Regions from separate parts of the Paenibacillus sp. FSL H7-0942 genome, predicted to be linked through region 1. Evidence: riboswitches for the same ligand, from Rfam matches in the RefSeq annotation. Region 1 holds a riboswitch; each other region holds the start of a gene.
What was found. Region 1 has a riboswitch for thiamine pyrophosphate ahead of tenA (thiaminase II). Riboswitches for the same ligand answer to the same signal wherever they lie in the genome.
Positions count from the first base shown of each region.

Region 2: it holds a riboswitch for thiamine pyrophosphate, as region 1 does, so the genes downstream of both, MHI48_RS17880 (thiamine phosphate synthase) here and tenA (thiaminase II) in region 1, are expected to answer to the same signal.
Region 3: it holds a riboswitch for thiamine pyrophosphate, as region 1 does, so the genes downstream of both, MHI48_RS04745 (ECF transporter S component) here and tenA (thiaminase II) in region 1, are expected to answer to the same signal.
Region 4: it holds a riboswitch for thiamine pyrophosphate, as region 1 does, so the genes downstream of both, thiC (phosphomethylpyrimidine synthase ThiC) here and tenA (thiaminase II) in region 1, are expected to answer to the same signal.

Region 1 is NZ_CP150279.1:3,633,905-3,637,076, forward strand. Features, by position in the region: gene MHI48_RS16125 (endo-1,4-beta-xylanase) at 1-1,373, shown strand, start outside; TPP riboswitch at 1,580-1,677, shown strand; gene tenA (thiaminase II) at 1,791-2,453, shown strand; gene MHI48_RS16135 (spore coat protein) at 2,664-2,960, opposite strand; gene MHI48_RS16140 (hypothetical protein) at 2,972-3,172, opposite strand.
Region 2 is NZ_CP150279.1:4,022,640-4,025,811, forward strand. Features, by position in the region: gene thiS (sulfur carrier protein ThiS) at 1-165, opposite strand, end outside; gene thiO (glycine oxidase ThiO) at 162-1,334, opposite strand; gene MHI48_RS17880 (thiamine phosphate synthase) at 1,352-2,014, opposite strand; TPP riboswitch at 2,241-2,350, opposite strand; gene MHI48_RS17885 (ABC-F family ATP-binding cassette domain-containing protein) at 2,426-3,172, opposite strand, start outside.
Region 3 is NZ_CP150279.1:1,045,549-1,048,720, forward strand. Features, by position in the region: gene MHI48_RS04740 (pectate lyase) at 163-831, shown strand; TPP riboswitch at 875-985, shown strand; gene MHI48_RS04745 (ECF transporter S component) at 1,215-1,808, shown strand; gene MHI48_RS04750 (ABC transporter ATP-binding protein) at 1,809-3,172, shown strand, end outside.
Region 4 is NZ_CP150279.1:762,367-765,538, reverse strand. Features, by position in the region: gene thiC (phosphomethylpyrimidine synthase ThiC) at 1-1,252, opposite strand, end outside; TPP riboswitch at 1,668-1,781, opposite strand; gene MHI48_RS03550 (IclR family transcriptional regulator) at 1,931-2,674, opposite strand; gene MHI48_RS03545 (alpha/beta hydrolase) at 3,034-3,172, shown strand, end outside.

The DNA of each region.
Region 1 (3,172 bases):
GATTGGATATTCAGATCACGGAACTGGATGTGGATAGCGGAATTCCATTTGGTGAAGAGATGTCCGATGAAGTTGCAGTAAAGCAGGCGTATCGATATAAGGAACTGTTGGATTTGTACAAAAAACACAAAGACCACATTTCTTCAGTTACCTTATGGGGACTCCAAGATGAGAAGTCTTACAACAACCAGGCTATGCTGTTTGATTCAGCCCTGAAGGCCAAAAAGGCATACTGGGGACTCGTGGATGAATCCAGTTTGCCTGTGTTGACGCAGAGAGCCGTCTCACTTTCGGGTAAACCGGATATCAAAAAACAGACACAAGATCCGCTCTGGAACAAAGCGGTGTCTACTCCACTGAAGGGTGACTCTTCGGGATCAGCCAGTTTCCGCACTTTATGGGATCATAGTAACCTGTATATCCTCGTGGATGTACAGGATGCAAAGGCAGATGTGAATGACAGAGTAGATATCTTTGTTGATCTCAATAATGGCAAGACCACTTCATATGAAGCAGATGACCGACACGTAATCATTAAGCGGTCGGGCAAAGCTGAGGGTGTGGAGCAGCGTTCATATCGTGTACGCGAGACAAAAGCCGGATATCAGGTTGAATTGTCCATTCCGTGGGGTGGTATCCAAGTCGGATCAGAATATGAAGCCGGATTGGATATCCGTGTGACTGATGGCGGTTCAAGTGGGACACAACCTTATAATCCACTGTACTGGAATGATAGAACACAATCTCAGGAACAGGATACAAGCAAATACGGCGTGATTCAACTCGCCCCTATGCCCAAATCTGCACAAGCTGTGCAAGGGATTGTTCAGATTGATGGGAAGAAAGACACATCATGGAATAAGGCTGCACCATTTGAAGTAAAACGGTTGAACCAGAGCGAAGGTGCAGAGGCAGTGGCTCGCGCAATGTGGTCAGGTGAGTATCTATACCTGCTGATCGACGTCACTGATCCAAACATCATTACAGATAGTATCAACCCATGGGATCAGGATTCGGTTGAGATTTTCCTGGACGAGAATCACCAGCGCACACCGTATTTTCAATATGATGATGCCCAGTTCAGAATCAGTGCAGACAATGTGGGAACCTTTGCAGGGGGTGCCTCACCTGGACGCCTTGTAAGTGCTGTGAAGAAAACAAATAAAGGATATCTCGTAGAAGCCAGAATTCATTTACAATCATTGACGCCCAAAGCAGGAAATGTTCTCGGTTTCGAGCTCCAAATTAACGACAACCAGGGCGGAGGTAAGCAGAGCGTAGCCAAGTGGAATGATACGACCAATGAGAGCTGGAGAAATACTTCCCAGTACGGAATACTCACTTTTGTCGGAAAGAACAAACTCGGGCATTAAACCATCGGCAGTAGTTGCAAGAATAGAAACCATCATAACAGTGGCTGAAACTCAACCATTGTTGTGATGGTTTTCATCGTTTACATACGTCACCAAAGGTGATGAGGGGCGATACAATCTTCCTTGACTATATTTAACAGCCCTTGATATACTAAATGGATGTTATTTTATCTTTTATGGGAATAGGAAAGTAATCAACTACATACAACCGTTTGCGAGGGAGCCTTAACCGGCTGAGAGGGTGTTAAACCGACCTTACCTGATTTGGATAATGCCAACGTAGGGATGCAACGATGAAACACTGTACTTGGGTAGCTCATGCGAACCCCCTTGTTTTAGTGTATTTGTCTGCGAAACATCCATAGGATGTTTCGTTTTTTTGTTTTTAAATACGTACATTATGAATTGGAGGAACACATGTTGACTATTTCAGAGAGACTATATCAGGCAGCACAGCCTGTGTGGAAGGAATGTCTTGAGCATCCCTTTGTTAAAGGAATCGGAGATGGTTCCTTAACGGTTGAACAATTTCGTTATTATTTGCTGCAAGACTACTTGTACCTGTTCGATTATGCCCGCGTATTTGCACTAGGTATTGTCAAGTCGCACGACCCCAAATTGATGCAGTTTTTTAGTGAAAACGTAGATAACATCCTGAATGGTGAAATGAAAATTCATCGTTCTTATATGGAGCGATTAGGAATTACAGAGGATCATGTTTTCCAGGTAAAACCTGCCCTGAAAAATGCAGCCTATACTAACTATATGCTCTCTGTTTCCCATGCGGGTGGCATAGCAGAAGTACTTGTATCCATTCTGGCCTGCTCATGGAGCTATGCAGAGATTGGTCAAGTCCTTGCCCAAAAGCCAGGTGCAGCTGAGCATCCTTTTTACGGAGAGTGGATCACAGGATATGCTTCCTCTGAATACAACAGCAACAATCAATCCCTAGTGACGTTAACTGATAAGCTATTAGAAGGCTGTAGCGAGGGAACGTACCAACGGATGGAGGATATTTTCGTGATGTGCAGTCGCTTTGAGCTTGATTTTTGGGAAATGTCATGGAAGCTGGAGCCTTAAGTTCACTGTAGTCAATTAAAGTAGAGAGCAGCGGCCATAAACAGTCTCAGGATAGAAATAAGTAGAATACGTAAAGGAACGCTTGCAATAAGCGTGTTTCGTGACGATGCCAAAAAAAGGGCGGATAGTATCCGCCTTTTTTCATTGTTGAAATTCTTGACACAGGGACATTTTGTTCTCTGAAGTCTCTGGCTAAAATCAAAAAGGGTGTCAGGACGGAATGTTCATAGCAGTCTGAATGTTTTTCAGATCGAGCTGAATTTGCTCTGCAATATGGTAAGGGTGGTATAAACCATGCTGCACCATGTAATTTGATATCTTTTCATGAGAATCTATGGCTTCATCGAGCTGTTTCATCAAAATTTGTTTGATTTCGGGGGTGGCACATTCGGTCACAGCCATGGCGTAGTTTCTGACACCGCTCTTGGCGTTCATCAAAAAATCCATTGCGATCACGTCATCGGTCAGCGTATTAAGACCAGTCATGTGTTCTAATATTGGGTTCATTTTTTTATCTCCTATACAGTCGCTTTAGACAGCACTCCACCGAGCTCCTGAAGCTGCTGTTGTGATAAGATCGCATCTTGTTGCAAAATTTGCTTGAGCTCCGGGTCGGTTACCAGAGCTTGCATGGTCTTGGATTTAGTCATACAAACCGTCTTGAACGCAGCTATTTCATGTACCTCGAGCATCTCATGCAAAGCGTATGTGGAATCCAT
Region 2 (3,172 bases), 390 kb from region 1:
GCCTTCTCTTAATGCCGTCGTTTCATGGTACTCGCGGGTTAAAATATGCTTATTCAGCTCTACAACTACAGTCTTGACTTGCAGATCAAAAGATTGAAGCAGTTTATCCACACGATTCAATCTGTCTTCAATCTCCATCCGTTGACCATTAACGATGATATTCACTGCACCACTCCCTTTCTGTTCAATCGCTCAGGGCTCAGCGCCTCAATTCCGAGCTCTTCTGAGCTTTTACCCGCGAGCAATTCAGCGATTAGTCTGCCTGTTATCGCACTGAGCAAAATACCGTTACGGTAATGTCCAAAGGCGGCAAACAGCCCTGGAACACTTTCGCAAGCACCTATATAAGGCAGTCCATCGGGAGTTGCCGGTCTTACGCCTGCCCACGCTCGTATAAATTGTGCTTCCTTCATCCCAGGCACCCAGTGGGTAGCCGCTGTTAGCAGCTTCTGAACACCCTGTACAGAAACGTTCAAATCCGTTCTACCTGGCAGACTGGTTGCCCCAAGCCAAACTTCGCCATTGGCTTTGGGAACAATATAGATATCCTCTGCATACACCGTTCTGTCAGGTCTGTACCCAGCATGTTCATCTGAGAACTGAACGGCGGCTATTTCACCTTTTACCGACCACACAGGCAAGCTCAGATTCACATGTCTCATCAACTCTTCACTCTGTAATCCAGCCGCTATAATGACATGTTTGCATTTCATCTCACCGATCGATGTGGTGATTCCCTGCACGCCGTGTTCGTTTGCTTGCACACGTATATCCTGTATGTCCTCCATAACCCGTGCTCCCAATGCTTGAGCGGATTCAGCATATGCCTTCGTTAGATGGACTGGAAGAATCTCACTCTCGTAAGGTCTGTAGTAGGCTCCATACGTATCTCTGTTAAGCCATGATGCCTCATGTTGTACAACGGAACGGTCCCACCACACCTCATCAGCAGAAGCAGACAACGCAGACTTCCGATTGTCCTTATAACTACTTAATTCACTGTATGAACGAAAAGGAGTTAGGAATCCCTGGCGTTGCAGTCCAGTCTCTACCTCACTGAGTGTAGCCATTAGCACCTGTTGCTCGATAAGTAACTGCCTGCTCTGTCTGGCAAGCTTAGCCATCAAAGGATGAGCAAAATCCTCACTGTCTGCTGCCAGCATCCCAGCCGCTGCGCAAGAAGTCCCTCCTGCAATCGCCGAACGCTCCAGTAACAGCACATCCTGTCCACAGGAAGCAAGCTCATACGCAATGGCACATCCAACAACGCCTCCGCCTACAATAATCGTTTCTGCATAAATCTTATCCGGTCTATCAGTAATGATCTTTTTCATCCTCTCATCTCCTTGATTCAGCGGCTCAAACTTTCTGTAGCAACGATAGCCTGCCTTAATGATTCAGCCGCCCGATCCGGGGAATCGCTCGCCCATACATTCGAGATCACAGCGACTCCCTGTGCGCCTGCAGAGCGAATAGCGTGAATGTTTCCCGGTTCGATGCCTCCAATCGCCATGACAGGAATGGAGACACCAGAGCACACTTCAGCCAGAGCATATAATCCTCTTGGTTCAAGATCAGGCTTACTGTTGGTTGAGTAGACATTCCCGAAGAAAAGGTAATCGGCTCCCCGTTCTTCAGCGATTTTTGCCTCATCGATTGAATGAACAGATACGCCCAAACGAAGTCGCTGCACATTGCTTATTACAGCAGGGTTATAGTTACGTATCGCATCTTGCCCCCAATGTACACCGCCATAGATGTCATTCTGTGGTGGCAGTTCTGAACCATTGATAACGATGCGACAAGATGGAACGCCAACGCTACGCAGACTTTCAGCCCAACCGATCTTGTCTTGCCACGAGAGTTGTTTCTCTCGTATATGGATGTAGTCCACCCATGGCCAAACGTCCTTTGCAGCTTTTACAAAAGATGCTTGATTCCCTACACCCGTAGATACAACATGCAATTCAAATGATTCGTGAACATGTTCATGAGAACTTACCGTACTGTTCATCCCCTTCCATGTGTGAATGCTATGAAAACACAAAAAAGCCACTCCCGTAGGGGAGTGGCTGCGTATTAATTATAGGACCAGATGACTGACTGATACATACAGTTCATTTCGTGCAATAAAGCTATAGACCTTATAGCCATAACGTTATACACGCAACTGCATGTTTCAATTCGTTAAGCAGACGGTTGAAATCCTTCCGAATTGCCGTTTGCTCACGTCATTCACTTAAACGCGCTCGCCACTTCCCTACGCTGGTATGATCCAGATCAGGTGCAAAGGGTCCGGAATCGCATTCTTCCATCTCAGCCACATCGTGCGGCCCCCCTAGTGTTCATATGAAGTTGTAGCCTATATTACCATAGACGGATTTTTTTGTCACCGTTCATTTCTATTAAGCGTTGCTTGAATTGTCTAGTTTTTCTCAGACCATTCTTCAACATTCCATGTTTTGGTAACCCAACCCTCGTAGAAATCAGGTTCATGAGATACCAGCAACACCGTTCCCTTGAATTCTTGCAAGGCACGCTGTAACTCAGCTTTAGCTGTGACATCCAAATGGTTCGTCGGCTCATCGAATAGAATCCAGTTGCTTTCACGCATCAAGAGTTTGCATAGACGAACCTTGGCTTGCTCTCCACCACTCAGCATGTTAAGCGGACGGGTAATGTGCTCATTTTTCAACCCGCAGCGAGCGAGATGACCCCGGACCTCATTCTGGGTCAAATGTGAAAACTCATTCCAGACATCCTCAATCGGCGTGATATTTCCAGCACGAACTTCCTGCTCAAAATAGGCCGTTTCGAGATAATCTCCCAAAAAGGTCTTTCCACTGAGTGGAGATATTTTGCCCAAGATGGTTTTCAGCAGCGTCGATTTACCCACACCATTACAACCTACGATGGCAATTTTCTCACCACGTTCAATTGTCATTGTCATCTTAGGCAGCAAAGGATACGTATATCCAATTTCAAAATCAATGCCCTCAAAGACCGTTTTGCTACTCGCACGGGCATCCTTGAATTTGAACGTTGGTTTGGCCGCTTCATCTGGACGATCAATACGTTCAATTCTGTCCAGCTGTTTCTCCCGGCTCTTCGCTCGACCTGAAGTTGAAGCACGTGCCTTGTTACGCTGAATGAAATCTTCCTGCTTCTTGAT
Region 3 (3,172 bases), 2.6 Mb from region 1:
TACGATGTCATGATATATCTGATCTAATGATTATTCTAGTTACCTTCCTTATTTGGTAGGATTAGGTTGTGGTTCGGACAGAGGTGCACCTCTGGCGAACTTCCAGTACAAGCCCAGACTGTACACTACCAAAAAACGAGAGAATAAGGGAGGAATAAAGTTATGAAAAAAATGTTGACGTTGTTACTGTCCGCTGGTTTGGTTGCTTCTATATTTGGTGCAGTTCCGGTTGCGGCTGCGCCTACGGTTGTAAATTCAACCATTGTGGTACCAAAGGGCACGACCTATGACGGCCAAGGTAAAACATTTGTAGCCAATCCTTCCACACTGGGCGACGGATCTCAAGCAGAAAATCAGAAGCCAGTCTTCCGTCTGGAGGCAGGGGCCACGCTCAAAAACGTAAACATTGGATCACCAGCTGCTGATGGTGTTCACTGTTATGGCAACTGTAATATATCGAATGTGGTCTGGCAGGACGTGGGCGAGGATGCACTGACATTGAAGTCTGCGGGAACGGTTAACATTACCGGTGGGGCAGCGTATAAGGCTTATGATAAAGTGTTCCAGATGAATGCAGCTGGAACAATTAACATCAAAAATTTCCGTGCAGATGATATTGGCAAACTGGTTCGCCAAAATGGTGGAACTTCCTTCGCAGTTAACATGACGCTGGATAACTCCAACATTTCCAATGTAAAAGATTCGATTATGCGTACAGACAGCAGCACATCACAGGGGAAAATTACGAATACCCGTTATTCCAAAGTACCAACGTTGTTCAAGGGGTTTGCTTCAGGGAAAACGAGCCAGTCTGGGAACACGCAATATTAAAGGATTGCCACAAATACCCATTTGATGTACATTAGAAGCAATGAAATAAGTGAACCGGGAGCTCAATGAAGTTGGGCTGAGAGAGTGGCCTTGTGCCGCTGACCGTACATCTGATCTGGGTAATGCCAGCGTAGAGAACATGGATTTGCGATATGTAAGGGTGAATTGTGGGAATGAACGTGGATGAACAACAGACCTCTTTGAACTGTGGTGGTGTATCTGCCATGACGGAGGGGGGCTGGTTGATATTCCGTATTTTCGACATCCATCCAATACATCATTGTGAGGATTGTACACTGTACGTAAGGCCTGCCCGGAACCGGGGAGGCTTTTTCGTTTATTTTGATAACCCCCACAGGGAACAAAGGAAGGACGTAGAGAATATGGAAACAACAGCAGGCAACAAGCGATTAAAACTAACGGATATTCTGGTAACCATCGTGATCGCAGTAGTGTTTGGGGTGATTTACAAGATATGGGGACCTACATATGACTTGATGAAACCATTTGGCGTTCATGCGGAGCAGATGATCTACGGCATGTGGTTTATGGCGGGCACGTTTGCTTTTGTTATCATTCGTAAACCAGGCGTGGCTATTCTTGCCGAAGTTGCGGCTTCAACGGTAAGTGCTTTTCTGGGTAGTGAATGGGGCATGTCCACACTTGTATACGGTCTGTTGCAAGGATTGGGAGCCGAGATATTCTTCGCCGCATTTTTGTATCGCAAAACCAATCTGTTTGTCACCTGTCTTGCAGCCATAGGAGCCGCAGCGGCTTCGCTTTTGCTGGATTACCAGTACGGGTATATTGATTCACTCTCGGCCTGGAACTACACGTTATTTATCGGATTCCGCTTCATCGGAAGCATCTTGATTGCTGGAGTGTTCGCTTATTATCTCGCCAAAGCATTGGAACTGACTGGTGTAACGCGTTCGCTCAGACCGGTATCCAAACAAGATTATGAGGCGCTGGATTAGATGAACGGGGAAGAGAATTCGCAAGCGGTAAGGGTGACTAATCTAAGATGCAAGTTCCCGGGAGAGAAAGCCTTGGTATTTCAAGGCTTGTCTCTTTCTGTGCGTCAAGGGGAGAAAGTGCTGTTGCTTGGCCCGAGTGGCTCCGGTAAATCGACCTTATTGCAAATTTTGAGCGGTCTGATACCACGTTCGGTTGAGATTCCGATGAAATGTGATGATATTCAGGTTCCCGCCCAAGCAGGAGTAGTCTTTCAAGATCCGGATACCCAGTTCTGTATGTCCTTTACGGATGAAGAGATCGCATTTGTTCTGGAAAACCGAAATATTCCGTGTGAAGAGATGCCTGCTCTGATTGAATATTATCTGAAACAAGTGGGGTTATCCTTTGAACAGAATCGTGTATTGATCCAGTCCATGTCTCAGGGGATGAAGCAGCGTCTTGCGATTGCTTCGATGCTTGCCATGGACCCGGAGGTATTGTTTTTGGATGAACCCACTGCACTGCTGGATGATGTGGGGACTTCCCAGGTGTGGGATACCGTCAAACGAATCGCCAGTGACAAAACGATCATCATCGTTGAACACAAAATAAACGAGATTGTGGATATGGTCGACCGCATCATTGTGTTATCACCTGAAGGAAAGATTGTGGCGGATGGGCCAGCACAGCAGGTATTTACTCATGAACGGGAAAAGCTGAAGGCTTATGGAATCTGGTATCCGGGTGTGTGGGATGAGCACGAGCAGGCAGCTAAGCAAGAAGAGGGAAGTGCTTCTGGAGAGCTTCAAGTGTGTGTGGATCAGGGCATCTCAAGTTTGGAAGCACAGGGATCGTCTGGCTTATCCGATACACCGGGTATATCCCCCATATCTCACGACTCATCCTTTTCGCCTGTATCTCCCGCCTATCTGCCTGCACTGGACTTGCAGCAGTTCACCGGATGGCGTGGGAAAACACCTTTCATTCAGGTGGAGCAGGCCAAGGTATGGCATGGAGACTGGATTGGTATTGTCGGAGCTAATGGAGCTGGCAAGAGTTCATTGTTGTTATCTCTGATGAATATCCTGAAAACAACAGGTCATTATGAGTTGGACGGTCAGCCTTCTGGCAAAACAGAGCAGCTTGCAGATCGAATTGCGTTTGTATTTCAGAACCCGGAGTTTCAATTTGTGACCAACACCGTCGCGGAAGAAGTGGAATTCTCATTGCTGGGGGGCAGGCTTTCAACGGAAGAAAGACTTGTCAGGACTGATCATATGTTGAATCAATTTGGACTAATCGACCTGTCCGAGCGCCATCCCTACCAATTATCGATGGGGCAGAAACGACGCTTGAGCGTTGCCTCTGCACTGGTGAGAGAGCA
Region 4 (3,172 bases), 2.9 Mb from region 1:
TCTGCAAGTCCACATTCTCCTTGATCTTATGCATCGGCACATGACCCGGGCCTTCGATCATCACCTGCACATCATGCTTCCATGCGATCTGTGTCAGTTCCCCAAGCGTAGCCAGTTCCGCCATCTGTGCTTCGTCATTGGCATCGTAGATACTACCTGGACGAAGCCCATCTCCCAGTGAAAATGCCACATCATACCTTTTCATAATCTCACAGATTTCTTCAAAATGGGTGTACAAAAAATTCTCCTGATGATGCGCAAGGCACCATGCTGCCATAATGGAACCACCCCTAGACACAATACCTGTCATTCGCTTGGCGGTCATGGGGATATAACGCAGCAGTACACCTGCATGAATCGTAAAGTAGTCCACGCCCTGCTCTGCCTGCTCAATGAGTGTGTCACGGTACAACTCCCAGGTCAGCGCTTCCGCTTCGCCATTCACCTTCTCCAGCGCCTGATACAGCGGCACCGTACCAATCGGCACAGGTGAATTGCGGATAATCCATTCCCGGGTGGTATGAATGTTTTTGCCTGTGGACAGATCCATCACCGTATCCGATCCCCATCGTACCGCCCAGGTCATCTTCTCCACCTCTTCCTCAATGGAAGAAGATACAGCAGAGTTACCTATGTTGGCATTGATCTTCACGTGAAAATGACGACCGATCAACATCGGCTCACTCTCCGGGTGATTGATGTTGGATGGCAGAATGGCCCGTCCACTCGCCAGCTCCTGTCTCACAAATTCCGGCTCCACGCCTTCACGAATGGCGGCGAATTCCATCTCAGCCGTAATGACTCCCTGTCTCGCGTAGTGCATCTGAGTCACGCAGCGTTCTGGCTGTGCCCGCAGCGGTTTGCCACGTAATCCGGGGTACTCTTCAGCGCCGGCTCTCTTCCCTCCGGGCTTCAGTCCGTTATCCTCCGGTTTAACCATACGGCCCTGATAAGCTTCAACATCGCCACGCTCTGTGATCCAACGAGTGCGCAGAGCTGGCAGACCTGCGCGGATATCCGCATGAAATTCGGGATCGGTCATGGGGCCGCTCGTATCGTAGACACGCAGCGGTTCGTTATGCTCCACCCCTTGGGGAGTATTCGTGTCATGAAGGGCTATCTCACGCTCCGGTACAGCAATGTCCGGCCGTGAGCCCTGAATGTAGACTTTGCGGCTGCCCGGAAAGGGCTGAACCCGTCCGGCCGCCCCTGTTTCTTTTTCCACCTGCTGATCGTTATGTTCCTGTTCCATCGCTTGTTGTCCCGTTTGATTTCCTGTACTCATGTCGCTCGTCTCCTCCTCAGTGTTCGTCGCTTGTTTGGTTGGTTTCATCATTAGGTCGCTTACGTACCTGTCCAAATCATGCGCAATGCAGAGAAGAAAGAGCGATCCTACATCAGACCAGGAGAGACACTTTTCATGTACAGTATCAACAGAACGGAGGCTGCCACAGATCATCGATCTATGAGACTTCCCTCCTCATCCAAGCCCACTTTTGCAGGTTAGTGAAAAAGAAGCCCATAGAATCCGCGCTATATCGCCCGTTCCCTGTATATAAAAAAGCCGGTCCCCGAAGGAACCGACTTTTATGTCCATCACCAATAATGCACCTTCAATCAGCTCCTTAACGGAGCCCTACAAGGGTCACATCATGTGGTGGTTGTGGTCATATCGCCGATTACTTCCCTACGCTGGTATGATCCAGATCAGGTGCAAAGGGTCCGGAATCTCATGCGATTCCGTCTCAGTCCGGACAATTCGGACTCCCCCAGTAACGTTAATAAGTTGCGGCTTACATAAGTCCGCTGTTCATATTCAATGAAGCCGGCCCCGCTGGGCCGTCCATTACAGAGTAGCGCAACCGGAACATAAAAACAACCTTTATATTCCAGTACACCAACTCAATTGGAGAAAAACCTTACCTCACCATCAGGATAACATGAGCCCCATTTGCGTAGCAGCATCCTTCAACACAGGTGCGTATTCATGCAATGTCTCCTGTGAGAGTCGGCTGACAGGCCCTGAGACCGAGAGGGCAGCTGCAATATTGCCTCTGCGATCCATAATCGGTACCGATACCGCGGCAGCTCCCGGCTCACGTTCCTCGTAACTTGTGGCATATCCGTTATCCCGGATATCTCCCATCTGCGCCAAATACACTGCGGGATCAATAAACACCGGCCATTCCGGCCCGTTCATCAGTTCTTCACGATCCTCGTCCGTGGCAAACGCCATCAGGACTTTGCTGGAAGCGCCCACAGACAGAGGAAGTCTAACACCGACTGGAGCGACTCGGCGGATCGCCTGATCACTTTGCACAGCCTGAATCCGAATCCGTTCACTGCCGTCACGCAGGTACAGACTCACGGTCTCCCCCAATCGATCTCTCAGTCGCTCCATCGCAGGCAGCAGCAGAATAGCGGGATCATCACTGCGGGACATATGAGCTGACAGCTCCCAGATTCGGATACCAAGTCGGTACTTCTCTGTTGCTGCATCGCGGATCACGAACCCTCGATCCTCCAGCGTAGCCATCAAACGGTGCACTGTACTTTTGTGCAGGCCAATCTGGCTGGCAATTTCGGTGAGTCCCAGATCACTGCGTGTGGTAAAACATAATAATATATCCAGCGCCCGTTCCACAGCCCGGACGGTTAACTTGCGATCTTCCATGGCATAATGCCCTCCTCATGTTTCATCACATGAAACTTGGTTACATAAATTATATGAGAAACGGTCTCATCTGTAAACCAAAAAGAGCCAAAATCAAAATAGGCCAACGTGTAAATTTTTCCTTTTTATAAGACTTAATCCCCTGTAATTTACACACTAAGGTAATGTTACCCATATATCTTAAGAACTATATAACAATTGCGTAACAAATGCCCTCAATCAATTGACTTTGACTATATTGGAACATACGATAAAGATATATTACATTAAGATATCGCTCTGAAGCAGGCTCTGAAATCGACGCAATTCTCTTTTCATGTCGTTGTTATCTTCAACTGAACTTCAAAGGAGGGGCATTCATGTATCAATCATCCCAGAGCGAAGCCCCGCTGCAAACAAAAGTGTCCGATCTGCCCTCTTCCCTATCACCGAGGCTGATTCGGTTCAAACATATTATCGTAGCGTTGCTGCTCTCCGTTGTATTTTTTCTACTGTTTT